Regions from separate parts of the Heyndrickxia sp. FSL W8-0496 genome, predicted to be linked through region 1. Evidence: a T-box and tRNA genes for the amino acid it is inferred to sense, from the RefSeq annotation. Region 1 holds a T-box; the other regions hold tRNA genes.

Region 1 (4,493 bases):
CAGCTGTCTGCTTGCTGAGCAACGGCGCAAATACCAATATAAACCTGGTACTAAAAGTTAAAGATATATTAGACGGCAATTTAACTCAGTCATATGAAAAAAGCGACACACAGCTTTTGGATATCATTTTGTCGTCTATCACAATTATATTTTGCCTATTGGCTGTTTTACTATTTCTCTTAGGATTACGTAGAAGGAAAACGAATGAGCGGCAGCCAATGTCAAAAAAGAGAATAATTGTAGCAGTTATTTTTCTGATCGCTACGATTGCCCTGGGTATACTGTGCTGTGCTTTCGATTGGTCAACGATACTTATTTGGCAAACATATAGTGTTCTTACAGCTTTGATTTCGTCAGCATTATTAACAGCAAGCATTACGTGGTTTGTATACACTCACCGATAAAATACCTCGCTCCAAGATAAGCATAATGTTAAGTAATTAAATTTCAGTTTATCGGTATGCTTAATTTGAAACACATAAGACACTTTGGTGTCTTTTTTATATCATCGACAATTTTCCCAAACTTAATTATTATTGCTTCCACTAACCTGCTCCGTTCGTTTGAATAAGGATTTTTAAACAACTATATTATTTTTTTAAATGACTTTATCGTAAATTAAACAACTTTATTATATCTGCACAATAACCTCAGATATAATAAATGCTGAATCCAAAAGCTGGCGAGTCAAACTGAATGGAGAAAAAGGTGATTCACCAATAAAAGGTACTGGTTAAATAAATCATCTTAAAGTTCAGTCTTAAATCAGATAGTTCTTTTTATTTAACGATTATAAAATAAGCTTTACTAAGTATAGCTATTAATAAAATGTTTACTAAAAATTTTAGTGTTTTAAGACCGTGATTTGGTTTCTGATTGGTAAATTTACTAATATCCCAATTTTTATTATATACAAACATCTATATAATGAATCGATTCCAATGCAGACATAATCATTTCATCTACAATGTTGGTGAGTATTGAGGATTTCTATAAGCTTAGTATATCAAAGGGTTAGTTTATGATAATGAGCATATGAAAAAGGATATTGTTTTTATAAGAAGATGTTAGTAAACAATTAGTTGCACCTTTGACTAAAATTCATCAATATCAAATGTACAAGCAAATTAATATTATCACTTGGATGTCTAAAATTTGAGGCTATTTATCAACAAATAATGGTGTGCAAAACCTGAGATTAGAAAATATAAAGCATGAAAGTATTGAAAGTATTAATTTTAAGGTATTTCAAATGCTGATCATTTATTGAAAAATAGTAGGTATTACATCTCACATTCGTTATTGACTTTATTTTCCGTCATGTTTAAAATAACTATCATTGTAAATAATCTATAGTAACTTTATCAAAAAATATTTCTTGACTTTTATAATTTATCCATTTACAATTCAAAAAAAACAATTCATTACAATTTGTAAGAAATGAACATTGCTTTGATAAGGACATGAATCATACTTAATTTTCTTCCAGAGAACAGGGTCATTGGCTGTAAACCCTGTAGAAAAATGTTTGATTTACCACCTTTGAGCTTTTATGGGGAAAAGTTTTGCTTAGTATCCATAAACGGGAAAACCGTTATCTTTTTGAGCGTAAAGTAGATTTTGCTTTACGAAATTAGGGTGGCACCACGACCGCACTCGTCCCTTTGTCTTTGGGATGGGTGCGTTTTTTATTTGATTTTTAAAGAGTATACTTTTTTTCGAAAATTATATATATATTGCGATGATAAGGATATGAATTTTTTTAATTTTTCTTTGCAGAGAACAGGGTCATTGGCTGCGAGCCCTGAAGAAAGAGGAAAATTTACCACCTTTGAGCTATTATGGGGAAAAGAATTTACTTAGTATCCATAATCGGAAAAAAACCGTTATCTATTTGAGCGTAATGCAGCTGCATGCTTTGCGAAATTAGGGTGGCACCACGACCGCACTCGTCCCTTGTCTTTGGGATGAGTGCGTTTTTTATTTATACTCTTTTAAAAATTAATAGTTAGAGCACAAACAGCATATTCAATTTTAGGAGGAATTACCATGTCAATTGAAATGGAAGCAGAAAAACGAAATCATCGTAAATTAGGTCAACAATTAGAGTTATTTATGTCATCAGAAGAAGCGCCGGGTATGCCTTTCTTCTTACCAAAAGGAATGGTCATACGAAATGAACTCGAGTATTTTTGGAAACAAAAGCATCATTTAGCTGGTTATCAGGAAATTAAGACACCGATCATGATGAAACAAGAGTTATGGGAGCAATCAGGTCATTGGGACCATTATCATGAAAACATGTATTTTTCGAAAGTGGACGATCAAAATTATGCTATTAAGCCAATGAATTGTCCGGGTGCTGTTCTCATTTTTAATAATAAACGTCGAAGCTATCGTGAGCTCCCGATCCGATACGGAGAATTAGGATTAGTTCATCGGCATGAACTTTCTGGATCTTTAAATGGTCTGCTAAGAGTACGTTCGTTTACACAGGATGATGCACATATTTTTGTACGAGAGGATCAAATTGAATCTGAAATTGATAAGGTACTAGAACTAGTGGATGAATTTTATTCAGAATTTGGATTTAGCTATAAAATTGAACTTTCCACTCGACCTGAGAAATATATGGGCTCTGAGGAAATATGGGACAAAGCAGAGGCGGCTTTAGAATCAGTACTAAAGAAAAAAGAGCTTCCTTATCAAATTAACCATGGAGATGGAGCGTTTTACGGGCCAAAGATTGATTATCATATTTTAGATTCATTAGGTAGAAGCTGGCAATGCGGTACCGTACAACTTGATTTTCAAATGCCGGAAAAATTTAATTGCCAATATATCGGTGAGGATAATAAATATCATATTCCAATCATGATTCACCGAGCTATTTACGGATCGCTTGAGCGCTTTATGGCCATATTAATTGAACATTATGCTGGTGATTTCCCTTTATGGTTAGCTCCTATACAAGCGAAGATTTTGCCTATTTCAGATAAGCACCTTCCTTATGCCGAGCAAATTAAACAGCAATTTCAACAAGTTGGAATACGAATTGAAGTCGACGAAAGAATTGAAAAAATGGGCTTAAAAATAAGAGATGCAGAAACAGAAAAGATACCGTTCATGCTTATAATTGGTGATCAAGAAATTGAAAATGGAGCGGTATCTTTAAGGAAACGAGGAGAGGGAAACCTTGGCCAGATGAGTGTGATGGACGCTTTAGATAAAATCACAAAAGAAAAAAATAATCGAGAAAATCATTCATAGGACTTGTTTGACCAGCGATAGAAATAATCAATAACAATAAAATAAAGGGAATAGCCAAAAATTGAATAAATATGTTTCCATGAATTCGTATGATCCAGAAAGCCAAGCGTTTCGGAGTATCTTTCAAAAACAGCCATGAGCAGGCTTAATAGCATGATCAAGCCTGCTTTCTTCCATTTAGATAAATAACGGATTATATAGAGGTAGAGAATAATTAAACAAGGGAGTCCGACTAGTGGAAAGAAAATATTAATCGAAAATAGTTCAGGAAATGGTCTTTTAGGGAAGGTATATAAACCAACTCCTGTAAAAAATAGATCTAGATAGGTGCCAATAAGCGAAGCATAAGCGAAGCGAAAAGCAAGGTAGGGATCAATTTTCTAATTGAGGAATGTGATCGTTTTTTTGGCAATTCCTGCTCGTTCAAGCTTTTCAAGCGTTTTACAGTAATCATGCTTAATCTCTCCATCTACTTTTTCTTTTGAGTCTACAAGGTATTTGATCACTTGCCAATTTGTGTACCAATCTTTGCTTTCTGCTTTTTCATGAATAGAATTTTTCCAAGCATAAGGTAGTCTAGGACTATAGAAACGAGGACAGGTAGGGTCGATCTGACAAGACTTTAACCTTGTTTTCCATTCAACACCTGGAACTCCTTCATTCACATCATTAAACAGATGCGGCCAGAAGTCTTTTCGGGAACCAGTATGAGGTTGGGTTATTGCCCATTGCACTGTTTTCTTCAATCGATCTGGATGGTCAAATAAGATACTGTATAATCGCTTCCCTAATAGTATTCGTTCATGCAAACTTTGAAAATGATTTAATGTTTGGCCAACTAATAATATTTGATTTTTTTCTAGATAGGGAAAGATAATATGGTTCATTGAAAGGATTTCTTGTATTCTGAATTCAAATGTTTCGAAGACTTGCTTCTTAAATGTTTGATTGTTAATGATTCTTATTTCTAAATAATTTTGTTCATTAATGATAAGAGCGATGGTTAGTAGATAAGGATTTCGATCTTTCCAAAAGTGATTCCAAATGGTGAACATAAATGATGAAATATGTAGGTGAGGAAGAAGATGAAATAAATTTTGGCCACGCTTCATGCTTTCTTCGTACACTAAAAATTGTGGATAAGCATCCTGGAATATAAGCCAATTCCCTCTCTCAAGAAAGGTGAAGAAGGCAATCGCTTCTTTGTTACTTATTAATTTGTA
Region 2 (4,493 bases), 1.6 Mb from region 1:
GAATAGGAATAACATATTGAAGAAAATAAAAAAAGCTCATTCTTTAAAGAATGAGCTTTCTATACGCGCCTTAGAGGATTCGAACCTCTGACCCACAGCTTAGAAGGCTGTTGCTCTATCCTGCTGAGCTAAAGGCGCATAAATTGGCTCCGCAGGTAGGATTCGAACCTACGACCGATCGGTTAACAGCCGATAGCTCTACCACTGAGCTACTGCGGAATACGTAAATATAAAAAATAGTGGGCCTAAATGGACTCGAACCATCGACCTCACGCTTATCAGGCGTGCGCTCTAACCAGCTGAGCTATAGGCCCTTTATGTATTTTTTGGAGCGGGTGATGAGAATCGAACTCACGACAACAGCTTGGAAGGCTGTAGTTTTACCACTAAACTACACCCGCATCTTTATTATTGGAGGCAGCAACCGGATTTGAACCGGTGATAAAGGTTTTGCAGACCTCTGCCTTACCACTTGGCTATGCTGCCTTAAAAAGATGGCTGGGCTAGCTGGATTCGAACCAACGAGTGACGGAGTCAAAGTCCGTTGCCTTACCACTTGGCTATAGCCCAAAAAATAGTAATTAAAATGGGGCGGATGATGGGAATCGAACCCACGAATGTCGGAACCACAATCCGATGCGTTAACCACTTCGCCACATCCGCCATAAAATGGTGGCTCGGGACGGAATCGAACCGCCGACACATGGATTTTCAGTCCATTGCTCTACCGACTGAGCTACCGAGCCATATATTATATCTTTATCTATATATTATTTTATATTCGCCATCTTTATCAACTTTTATTTTAATATAAATGGCGGTCCGGACGGGACTCGAACCCGCGACCTCCTGCGTGACAGGCAGGCATTCTAACCAACTGAACTACCGGACCATTTATTATTAATATATATTAATGGCGGAGGAAGAGGGATTCGAACCCCCGCGCGGTGTAACCCGCCTGTCGGTTTTCAAGACCGATCCCTTCAGCCAGACTTGGGTATTCCTCCGAAAGTGGAGCCTAGCGGGATCGAACCGCTGACCTCCTGCGTGCAAAGCAGGCGCTCTCCCAGCTGAGCTAAGGCCCCATATAATGTTTGGTTTTAAATGGCGCGCCCGAGAGGAGTCGAACCCCTAACCTTTTGATCCGTAGTCAAACGCTCTATCCAATTGAGCTACGGGCGCATACATTATATCGTAAGATATTTTATGGAAGGATATTTTGCTTTGCAAAAATCCTTAAATCTTTTACTTCGTAAAAATTTCTAGTGCCGAGGACCGGAATCGAACCGGTACGGTAGTCACCTACCGCAGGATTTTAAGTCCTGTGCGTCTGCCAGTTCCGCCACCCCGGCAAGGGTATTTGGAGCGGAAGACGGGATTCGAACCCGCGACCCCCACCTTGGCAAGGTGGTGTTCTACCACTGAACTACTTCCGCAAAAAGTACCTTTGTTAATTCAAAACCTTGCGAATATAAATGAGCCATGAAGGACTCGAACCTTCGACCCTCTGATTAAAAGTCAGATGCTCTACCAACTGAGCTAATGGCTCGTAATGAATATAATTAATAGTGTAAGCATGTACTTCAAATATAAATGCATCTACGACGTCCCAATCTCAGCAAGATTATTCAAGCTGTATCTCGATTGGTACGCTGATGTTACTCTTCGTAGCGTACTCGATCGTGCTCTACCAACTGAGCTAATGGCTCGTAATGACCTGAGTGGTGCCGGCCAGAGGACTTGAACCCCCAACCTACTGATTACAAGTCAGTTGCTCTACCAATTGAGCTAGGCCGGCATTTATAAATATTATCCCCTAACAGAGGTTTAGGTGCTATGGTCGTCCAGCTTTCAGTTTGCTTATTCAAGCAGCAGCTCAAGCCGTACGCTGATGTATTTCAAAGTCGTTTATTCGGTCGTGCTCTACCAATTGAGCTAGGCCGTTATTATATATGGTGGAGAATGACGGGATCGAACCGCCGACCCCCTGCTTGTAAGGCAGGTGCTCTCCCAGCTGAGCTAATCCTCCAATATGTATAATATATAAAATGGTGACCCGTACGGGATTCGAACCCGTGTTACCGCCGTGAAAGGGCGGTGTCTTAACCGCTTGACCAACGGGCCACATAGGAATATTTTGTTAATATAGTGAAGCAAAATAATAGCCCCACCTTAGGGGCGTAGCCTGGCAACGTCCTACTCTTGCAGGGGGAGAGCCCCCAACTACCATCGGCGCTAAGAAGCTTAACTTCCGTGTTCGGGATGGGAACGGGTGTGACCTTCTTGCCATAGTTACCAGACTATATTTTGTTAAGGGTTTATTCCCTCAAAACTAGATATATTAAGAAGTGTAATAACCTTAAATCAAATTAGGATAAGTCTTCGATCTATTAGTATTCGTCAGCTCCATGTGTCGCCACACTTCCACCTCGAACCTATCAACCTGATCATCTTTCAGGGATCTTATTTAGATAAACTAAGGGAAATCTCATCTTGAGGGGGGCTTCATGCTTAGATGCTTTCAGCACTTATCCCTTCCGCACATAGCTACCCAGCGATGCCTTTGGCAAGACAACTGGTACACCAGCGGTGCGTCCATCCCGGTCCTCTCGTACTAAGGACAGCTCCTCTCAAATTTCCTACGCCCACGACGGATAGGGACCGAACTGTCTCACGACGTTCTGAACCCAGCTCGCGTACCGCTTTAATGGGCGAACAGCCCAACCCTTGGGACCGACTACAGCCCCAGGATGCGATGAGCCGACATCGAGGTGCCAAACCTCCCCGTCGATGTGGACTCTTGGGGGAGATAAGCCTGTTATCCCCGGGGTAGCTTTTATCCGTTGAGCGATGGCCCTTCCATGCGGAACCACCGGATCACTAAGCCCGACTTTCGTCCCTGCTCGACTTGTAGGTCTCGCAGTCAAGCTCCCTTGTGCCTTTACACTCTGCGAATGATTTCCAACCATTCTGAGGGAACCTTTGGGCGCCTCCGTTACCTTTTAGGAGGCGACCGCCCCAGTCAAACTGCCTGCCTGACACTGTCTCCCACCCCGATTCAGGGGTGCGGGTTAGAATTTCAATACAGCCAGGGTAGTATCCCACCGATGCCTCCACCGAAGCTGGCGCTCCGGTTTCAAAGGCTCCTACCTATCCTGTACAAGCTGTACCAAAATTCAATATCAAGCTGCAGTAAAGCTCCACGGGGTCTTTCCGTCCTGTCGCGGGTAACCTGCATCTTCACAGGTACTATAATTTCACCGAGTCTCTCGTTGAGACAGTGCCCAGATCGTTGCGCCTTTCGTGCGGGTCAGAACTTACCTGACAAGGAATTTCGCTACCTTAGGACCGTTATAGTTACGGCCGCCGTTTACTGGGGCTTCAATTCAAAGCTTCGTCTTGCGACTAACCTCTCCTCTTAACCTTCCAGCACCGGGCAGGCGTCAGCCCCTATACTTCGCCTTACGGCTTCGCAGAGACCTGTGTTTTTGCTAAACAGTCGCCTGGGCCTATTCACTGCGGCTCTCTCGGGCTTGCACCCTAACAGAGCACCCCTTCTCCCGAAGTTACGGGGTCATTTTGCCGAGTTCCTTAACGAGAGTTCTCTCGCTCACCTTAGGATTCTCTCCTCGCCTACCTGTGTCGGTTTGCGGTACGGGCACCTTTCACCTCACTAGAGGATTTTCTAGGCAGTGTGGAATCAGGAACTTCGGTACTAAATTTCCCTCGCCATCACAGCTCAAGGTATCTGGTGACGGGATTTGCCTCGTCACCCCTCTAACTGCTTGGACGCACTATTCCAGCAGTGCGCTTACCCTATCCTCCTGCGTCCCCCCATCGTTCAAACGGTGAAGAGGTGGTACAGGAATATCAACCTGTTGTCCATCGCCTACGCCTTTCGGCCTCGGCTTAGGTCCCGACTAACCCTGAGCGGACGAGCCTTCCTCAGGAAACCTTAGGCATTCGGTGGAAGGGATTCTCACCCTTCTTTCGCTACTCATACCGGCATTCTCACTTCTAAGCGCTCCACCAGTCCTTACGGTCTAGCTTCGCAGCCCTTAGAACGCTCTCCTACCACGGACATCCAGCATTTTTCCGAAGGAAAAGATGCATTGGTGTCCATCCACAGCTTCGGTGATACGTTTAGCCCCGGTACATTTTCGGCGCAGAGTCACTCGACCAGTGAGCTATTACGCACTCTTTAAATGGTGGCTGCTTCTAAGCCAACATCCTGGTTGTCTAAGCAACTCCACATCCTTTTCCACTTAACGTATACTTTGGGACCTTAGCTGGTGGTCTGGGCTGTTTCCCTCTTGACTACGGATCTTATCACTCGCAGTCTGACTCCTAAGGATAAGTCATTGGCATTCGGAGTTTGTCTGAATTCGGTAACCCGATGAGGGCCCCTAGTCCAAACAGTGCTCTACCTCCAAGACTCTTACCTTAAGGCTAGCCCTAAAGCTATTTCGGAGAGAACCAGCTATCTCCAAGTT
Region 3 (4,493 bases), 1.0 Mb from region 1:
GTCTTGGAGGTAGAGCACTGTTTGGACTAGGGGCCCTCATCGGGTTACCGAATTCAGACAAACTCCGAATGCCAATGACTTATCCTTAGGAGTCAGACTGCGAGTGATAAGATCCGTAGTCAAGAGGGAAACAGCCCAGACCACCAGCTAAGGTCCCAAAGTATACGTTAAGTGGAAAAGGATGTGGAGTTGCTTAGACAACCAGGATGTTGGCTTAGAAGCAGCCACCATTTAAAGAGTGCGTAATAGCTCACTGGTCGAGTGACTCTGCGCCGAAAATGTACCGGGGCTAAACGTATCACCGAAGCTGTGGATGGACACCGTCAGGTGTCCGTGGTAGGAGAGCGTTCTAAGGGCTGCGAAGCTAGACCGTAAGGACTGGTGGAGCGCTTAGAAGTGAGAATGCCGGTATGAGTAGCGAAAGAAGGGTGAGAATCCCTTCCACCGAATGCCTAAGGTTTCCTGAGGAAGGCTCGTCCGCTCAGGGTTAGTCGGGACCTAAGCCGAGGCCGAAAGGCGTAGGCGATGGACAACAGGTTGATATTCCTGTACCACCTCTTCACCGTTTGAACGATGGGGGGACGCAGGAGGATAGGGTAAGCGCACTGCTGGAATAGTGCGTCCAAGCAGTTAGAGGGGTGACGAGGCAAATCCCGTCACCAGATACCTTGAGCTGTGATGGCGAGGGAAATTTAGTACCGAAGTTCCTGATTCCACACTGCCTAGAAAATCCTCTAGTGAGGTGAAAGGTGCCCGTACCGCAAACCGACACAGGTAGGCGAGGAGAGAATCCTAAGGTGAGCGAGAGAACTCTCGTTAAGGAACTCGGCAAAATGACCCCGTAACTTCGGGAGAAGGGGTGCTCTGTTAGGGTGCAAGCCCGAGAGAGCCGCAGTGAATAGGCCCAGGCGACTGTTTAGCAAAAACACAGGTCTCTGCGAAGCCGTAAGGCGAAGTATAGGGGCTGACGCCTGCCCGGTGCTGGAAGGTTAAGAGGAGAGGTTAGTCGCAAGACGAAGCTTTGAATTGAAGCCCCAGTAAACGGCGGCCGTAACTATAACGGTCCTAAGGTAGCGAAATTCCTTGTCAGGTAAGTTCTGACCCGCACGAAAGGCGCAACGATCTGGGCACTGTCTCAACGAGAGACTCGGTGAAATTATAGTACCTGTGAAGATGCAGGTTACCCGCGACAGGACGGAAAGACCCCGTGGAGCTTTACTGCAGCTTGATATTGAATTTTGGTACAGCTTGTACAGGATAGGTAGGAGCCTTTGAAGCCGGAGCGCCAGCTTCGGTGGAGGCATCGGTGGGATACTACCCTGGCTGTATTGAAATTCTAACCCGCACCCCTGAATCGGGGTGGGAGACAGTGTCAGGCAGGCAGTTTGACTGGGGCGGTCGCCTCCTAAAAGGTAACGGAGGCGCCCAAAGGTTCCCTCAGAATGGTTGGAAATCATTCGCAGAGTGTAAAGGCACAAGGGAGCTTGACTGCGAGACCTACAAGTCGAGCAGGGACGAAAGTCGGGCTTAGTGATCCGGTGGTTCCGCATGGAAGGGCCATCGCTCAACGGATAAAAGCTACCCCGGGGATAACAGGCTTATCTCCCCCAAGAGTCCACATCGACGGGGAGGTTTGGCACCTCGATGTCGGCTCATCGCATCCTGGGGCTGTAGTCGGTCCCAAGGGTTGGGCTGTTCGCCCATTAAAGCGGTACGCGAGCTGGGTTCAGAACGTCGTGAGACAGTTCGGTCCCTATCCGTCGTGGGCGTAGGAAATTTGAGAGGAGCTGTCCTTAGTACGAGAGGACCGGGATGGACGCACCGCTGGTGTACCAGTTGTCTTGCCAAAGGCATCGCTGGGTAGCTATGTGCGGAAGGGATAAGTGCTGAAAGCATCTAAGCATGAAGCCCCCCTCAAGATGAGATTTCCCTTAGTTTATCTAAATAAGATCCCTGAAAGATGATCAGGTTGATAGGTTCGAGGTGGAAGTGTGGCGACACATGGAGCTGACGAATACTAATAGATCGAAGACTTAACCAAATAGATTTGAGGTTATGAACCGTTACTTCTTTATATATCTAGTTTTGAGGGAATAAACCCTTAACAAAATATAGTCTGGTAACTATGGCAAGAAGGTCACACCCGTTCGCATCCCGAACACGGAAGTTAAGCTTCTTAGCGCCGATGGTAGTTGGGGGCTCTCCCCCTGCAAGAGTAGGACGTTGCCAGGCATTTACGGAGGATTAGCTCAGCTGGGAGAGCACCTGCCTTACAAGCAGGGGGTCGGCGGTTCGATCCCGTCATCCTCCACCATATATAATGCCGGCCTAGCTCAATTGGTAGAGCACGACCGAATAAACTACTTTGAAATACATCAGCGTACAGCTTGAGCTGCTGCTTGAATAAGCAAACTGAAAGCTGGACGACTATTATAACTAATCTCTGTTTGGGGATTATAATATACTAATGCCGGCCTAGCTCAATTGGTAGAGCAACTGACTTGTAATCAGTAGGTTGGGGGTTCAAGTCCTCTGGCCGGCACCACTCAGGTCATTACGAGCCATTAGCTCAGTTGGTAGAGCACGATCGAGTACGCTACGAAGAGTAACATCAGCGTACCAATCGAGATACAGCTTGAATAATCTTGCTGAGATTGGGACGTCGTAGATGCATTTATATTCGAAGTACATGCTTATACTATTAATTATATTCATAAAGAGCCATTAGCTCAGTTGGTAGAGCATCTGACTTTTAATCAGAGGGTCGAAGGTTCGAGTCCTTCATGGCTCACCATTGTTTTTTGTAAGGAAACATAACTTACCTTTTTGTTAAACGAAAAACATTTTTTCATAACGCGGGTGTGGCGGAATTGGCAGACGCACCAGACTTAGGATCTGGCGCCGCAAGGCGTGGGGGTTCGACTCCCTTCACCCGCATTATAAAATAAAGTCGCGGAAGTAGTTCAGTGGTAGAACACCACCTTGCCAAGGTGGGGGTCGCGGGTTCGAATCCCGTCTTCCGCTCCAAACAACCCTTGCCGGGGTGGCGGAACTGGCAGACGCACAGGACTTAAAATCCTGCGGTAGGTGACTACCGTACCGGTTCGATTCCGGTCCTCGGCATTTAGAATTTTTGCGCAGCAAAAGATTCTTCCATAAAATATCTTACGATATAAATCATGCGCCCGTAGCTCAATTGGATAGAGCGTTTGACTACGGATCAAAAGGTTAGGGGTTCGACTCCTCTCGGGCGCGCCATGAACGGGAAGTAGCTCAGCTTGGTAGAGCACATGGTTTGGGACCATGGGGTCGCAGGTTCGAATCCTGTCTTCCCGACCATTATATAATTGGGGCCTTAGCTCAGCTGGGAGAGCGCCTGCTTTGCACGCAGGAGGTCAGCGGTTCGATCCCGCTAGGCTCCACCAATATTTAAAATTAAAATATACTATGGCGGCGTAGCTCAGCTGGCTAGAGCGTACGGTTCATACCCGTGAGGTCGTGGGTTCGATCCCCTCCGCCGCTACCATAGAGGACCTTTAGCTCAGCTGGTTAGAGCAGACGGCTCATAACCGTCCGGTCGTAGGTTCGAGTCCTACAAGGTCCACCATATATAATTGGAGGAATACCCAAGTCTGGCTGAAGGGATCGGTCTTGAAAACCGACAGGCGGGTTACACCGCGCGGGGGTTCGAATCCCTCTTCCTCCGCCATAACTATTTCTTTAAAAGATTTTTTATACTATCGTCGCGGGGTGGAGCAACGAGCGTTACTTCATCGAACAACTACGAGTTGTACCGATTGAGCTGCTACTAGAGTAAGCATATTGAAATCGGGACAGTTGATGATAAGATTGGATTAAAAAATTTATTATACTATCATCGCGGGGTGGAGCAGTCTGGTAGCTCGTCGGGCTCATAACCCGAAGGTCGCAGGTTCAAATCCTGCCTCCGCAATCATTTTCAAGTAAACTTGAAAGAAATTTGGTCCGGTAGTTCAGTTGGTTAGAATGCCTGCCTGTCACGCAGGAGGTCGCGGGTTCGAGTCCCGTCCGGACCGCCATTTTATAATATGGCTCGGTAGCTCAGTCGGTAGAGCAATGGACTGAAAATCCATGTGTCGGCGGTTCGATTCCGTCCCGAGCCACCATTTTATGTGTTTAAGTGGCTAATAACTACATGTAATCCAATGTTTAGTTGAACATGACGGCTATTCCAAAGTGGTTAAAAATTGGATTGTGGCTCAGACATTTGTGAGGTCGATTCCGATTAGTGGCTCCATCATGCGGGTGTAGTTTAGTGGTAAAACTACAGCCTTCCAAGCTGTTGTCGTGGGTTCGATTCCCATCACCCGCTCCATAATTTTTGTGGGCCTATAGCTCAGCTGGTTAGAGCGCACGCCTGATAAGCGTGAGGTCGATGGTTCGAGTCCATTTAGGCCCACCATAATGATAATTTACTTGTTCCGCAGTAGCTCAGTGGTAGAGCTATCGGCTGT

Evidence for each region. The T-box of region 1 lies ahead of thrS (threonine--tRNA ligase). A T-box ahead of a tRNA ligase gene usually reads a tRNA of that ligase, here a tRNA-Thr.
Region 2: it has a tRNA-Thr gene. The T-box ahead of thrS (threonine--tRNA ligase) is inferred to sense a tRNA for this amino acid. The anticodon was not compared.
Region 3: it has a tRNA-Thr gene. The T-box ahead of thrS (threonine--tRNA ligase) is inferred to sense a tRNA for this amino acid. The anticodon was not compared.

The regions. Positions count from the first base shown of each region.
Region 1 is NZ_JBBOXX010000001.1:2,484,175-2,488,667, forward strand. It holds gene NST63_RS12510 (serine hydrolase domain-containing protein) at 1-404, shown strand, start outside; T-box leader at 1,444-1,667, shown strand; T-box leader at 1,733-1,960, shown strand; gene thrS (threonine--tRNA ligase) at 2,050-3,270, shown strand; gene NST63_RS12520 (CBO0543 family protein) at 3,261-3,647, opposite strand; gene NST63_RS12525 (DUF2515 domain-containing protein) at 3,651-4,493, opposite strand, start outside.
Region 2 is NZ_JBBOXX010000001.1:845,330-849,822, reverse strand. It holds tRNA gene NST63_RS04490 (tRNA-Arg) at 65-138, opposite strand; tRNA gene NST63_RS04485 (tRNA-Asn) at 145-219, opposite strand; tRNA gene NST63_RS04480 (tRNA-Ile) at 241-314, opposite strand; tRNA gene NST63_RS04475 (tRNA-Gly) at 328-401, opposite strand; tRNA gene NST63_RS04470 (tRNA-Cys) at 413-486, opposite strand; tRNA gene NST63_RS04465 (tRNA-Gln) at 496-570, opposite strand; tRNA gene NST63_RS04460 (tRNA-His) at 588-663, opposite strand; tRNA gene NST63_RS04455 (tRNA-Phe) at 671-746, opposite strand; tRNA gene NST63_RS04450 (tRNA-Asp) at 816-892, opposite strand; tRNA gene NST63_RS04445 (tRNA-Ser) at 915-1,007, opposite strand; tRNA gene NST63_RS04440 (tRNA-Ala) at 1,013-1,085, opposite strand; tRNA gene NST63_RS04435 (tRNA-Arg) at 1,106-1,182, opposite strand; tRNA gene NST63_RS04430 (tRNA-Leu) at 1,267-1,352, opposite strand; tRNA gene NST63_RS04425 (tRNA-Gly) at 1,362-1,436, opposite strand; tRNA gene NST63_RS04420 (tRNA-Lys) at 1,477-1,549, opposite strand; tRNA gene NST63_RS04415 (tRNA-Thr) at 1,723-1,798, opposite strand; tRNA gene NST63_RS04410 (tRNA-Val) at 1,954-2,029, opposite strand; tRNA gene NST63_RS04405 (tRNA-Glu) at 2,050-2,124, opposite strand; rRNA gene rrf (5S ribosomal RNA) at 2,184-2,300, opposite strand; rRNA gene NST63_RS04395 (23S ribosomal RNA) at 2,371-4,493, opposite strand, start outside.
Region 3 is NZ_JBBOXX010000001.1:1,480,424-1,484,916, forward strand. It holds rRNA gene NST63_RS07315 (23S ribosomal RNA) at 1-2,041, shown strand, start outside; rRNA gene rrf (5S ribosomal RNA) at 2,116-2,232, shown strand; tRNA gene NST63_RS07325 (tRNA-Val) at 2,239-2,314, shown strand; tRNA gene NST63_RS07330 (tRNA-Thr) at 2,470-2,545, shown strand; tRNA gene NST63_RS07335 (tRNA-Lys) at 2,719-2,794, shown strand; tRNA gene NST63_RS07340 (tRNA-Leu) at 2,856-2,937, shown strand; tRNA gene NST63_RS07345 (tRNA-Gly) at 2,953-3,027, shown strand; tRNA gene NST63_RS07350 (tRNA-Leu) at 3,038-3,123, shown strand; tRNA gene NST63_RS07355 (tRNA-Arg) at 3,182-3,258, shown strand; tRNA gene NST63_RS07360 (tRNA-Pro) at 3,263-3,339, shown strand; tRNA gene NST63_RS07365 (tRNA-Ala) at 3,350-3,425, shown strand; tRNA gene NST63_RS07370 (tRNA-Met) at 3,450-3,526, shown strand; tRNA gene NST63_RS07375 (tRNA-Ile) at 3,531-3,607, shown strand; tRNA gene NST63_RS07380 (tRNA-Ser) at 3,617-3,709, shown strand; tRNA gene NST63_RS07385 (tRNA-Met) at 3,879-3,952, shown strand; tRNA gene NST63_RS07390 (tRNA-Asp) at 3,982-4,058, shown strand; tRNA gene NST63_RS07395 (tRNA-Phe) at 4,070-4,145, shown strand; tRNA gene NST63_RS07400 (tRNA-Gly) at 4,281-4,354, shown strand; tRNA gene NST63_RS07405 (tRNA-Ile) at 4,365-4,441, shown strand; tRNA gene NST63_RS07410 (tRNA-Asn) at 4,460-4,493, shown strand, end outside.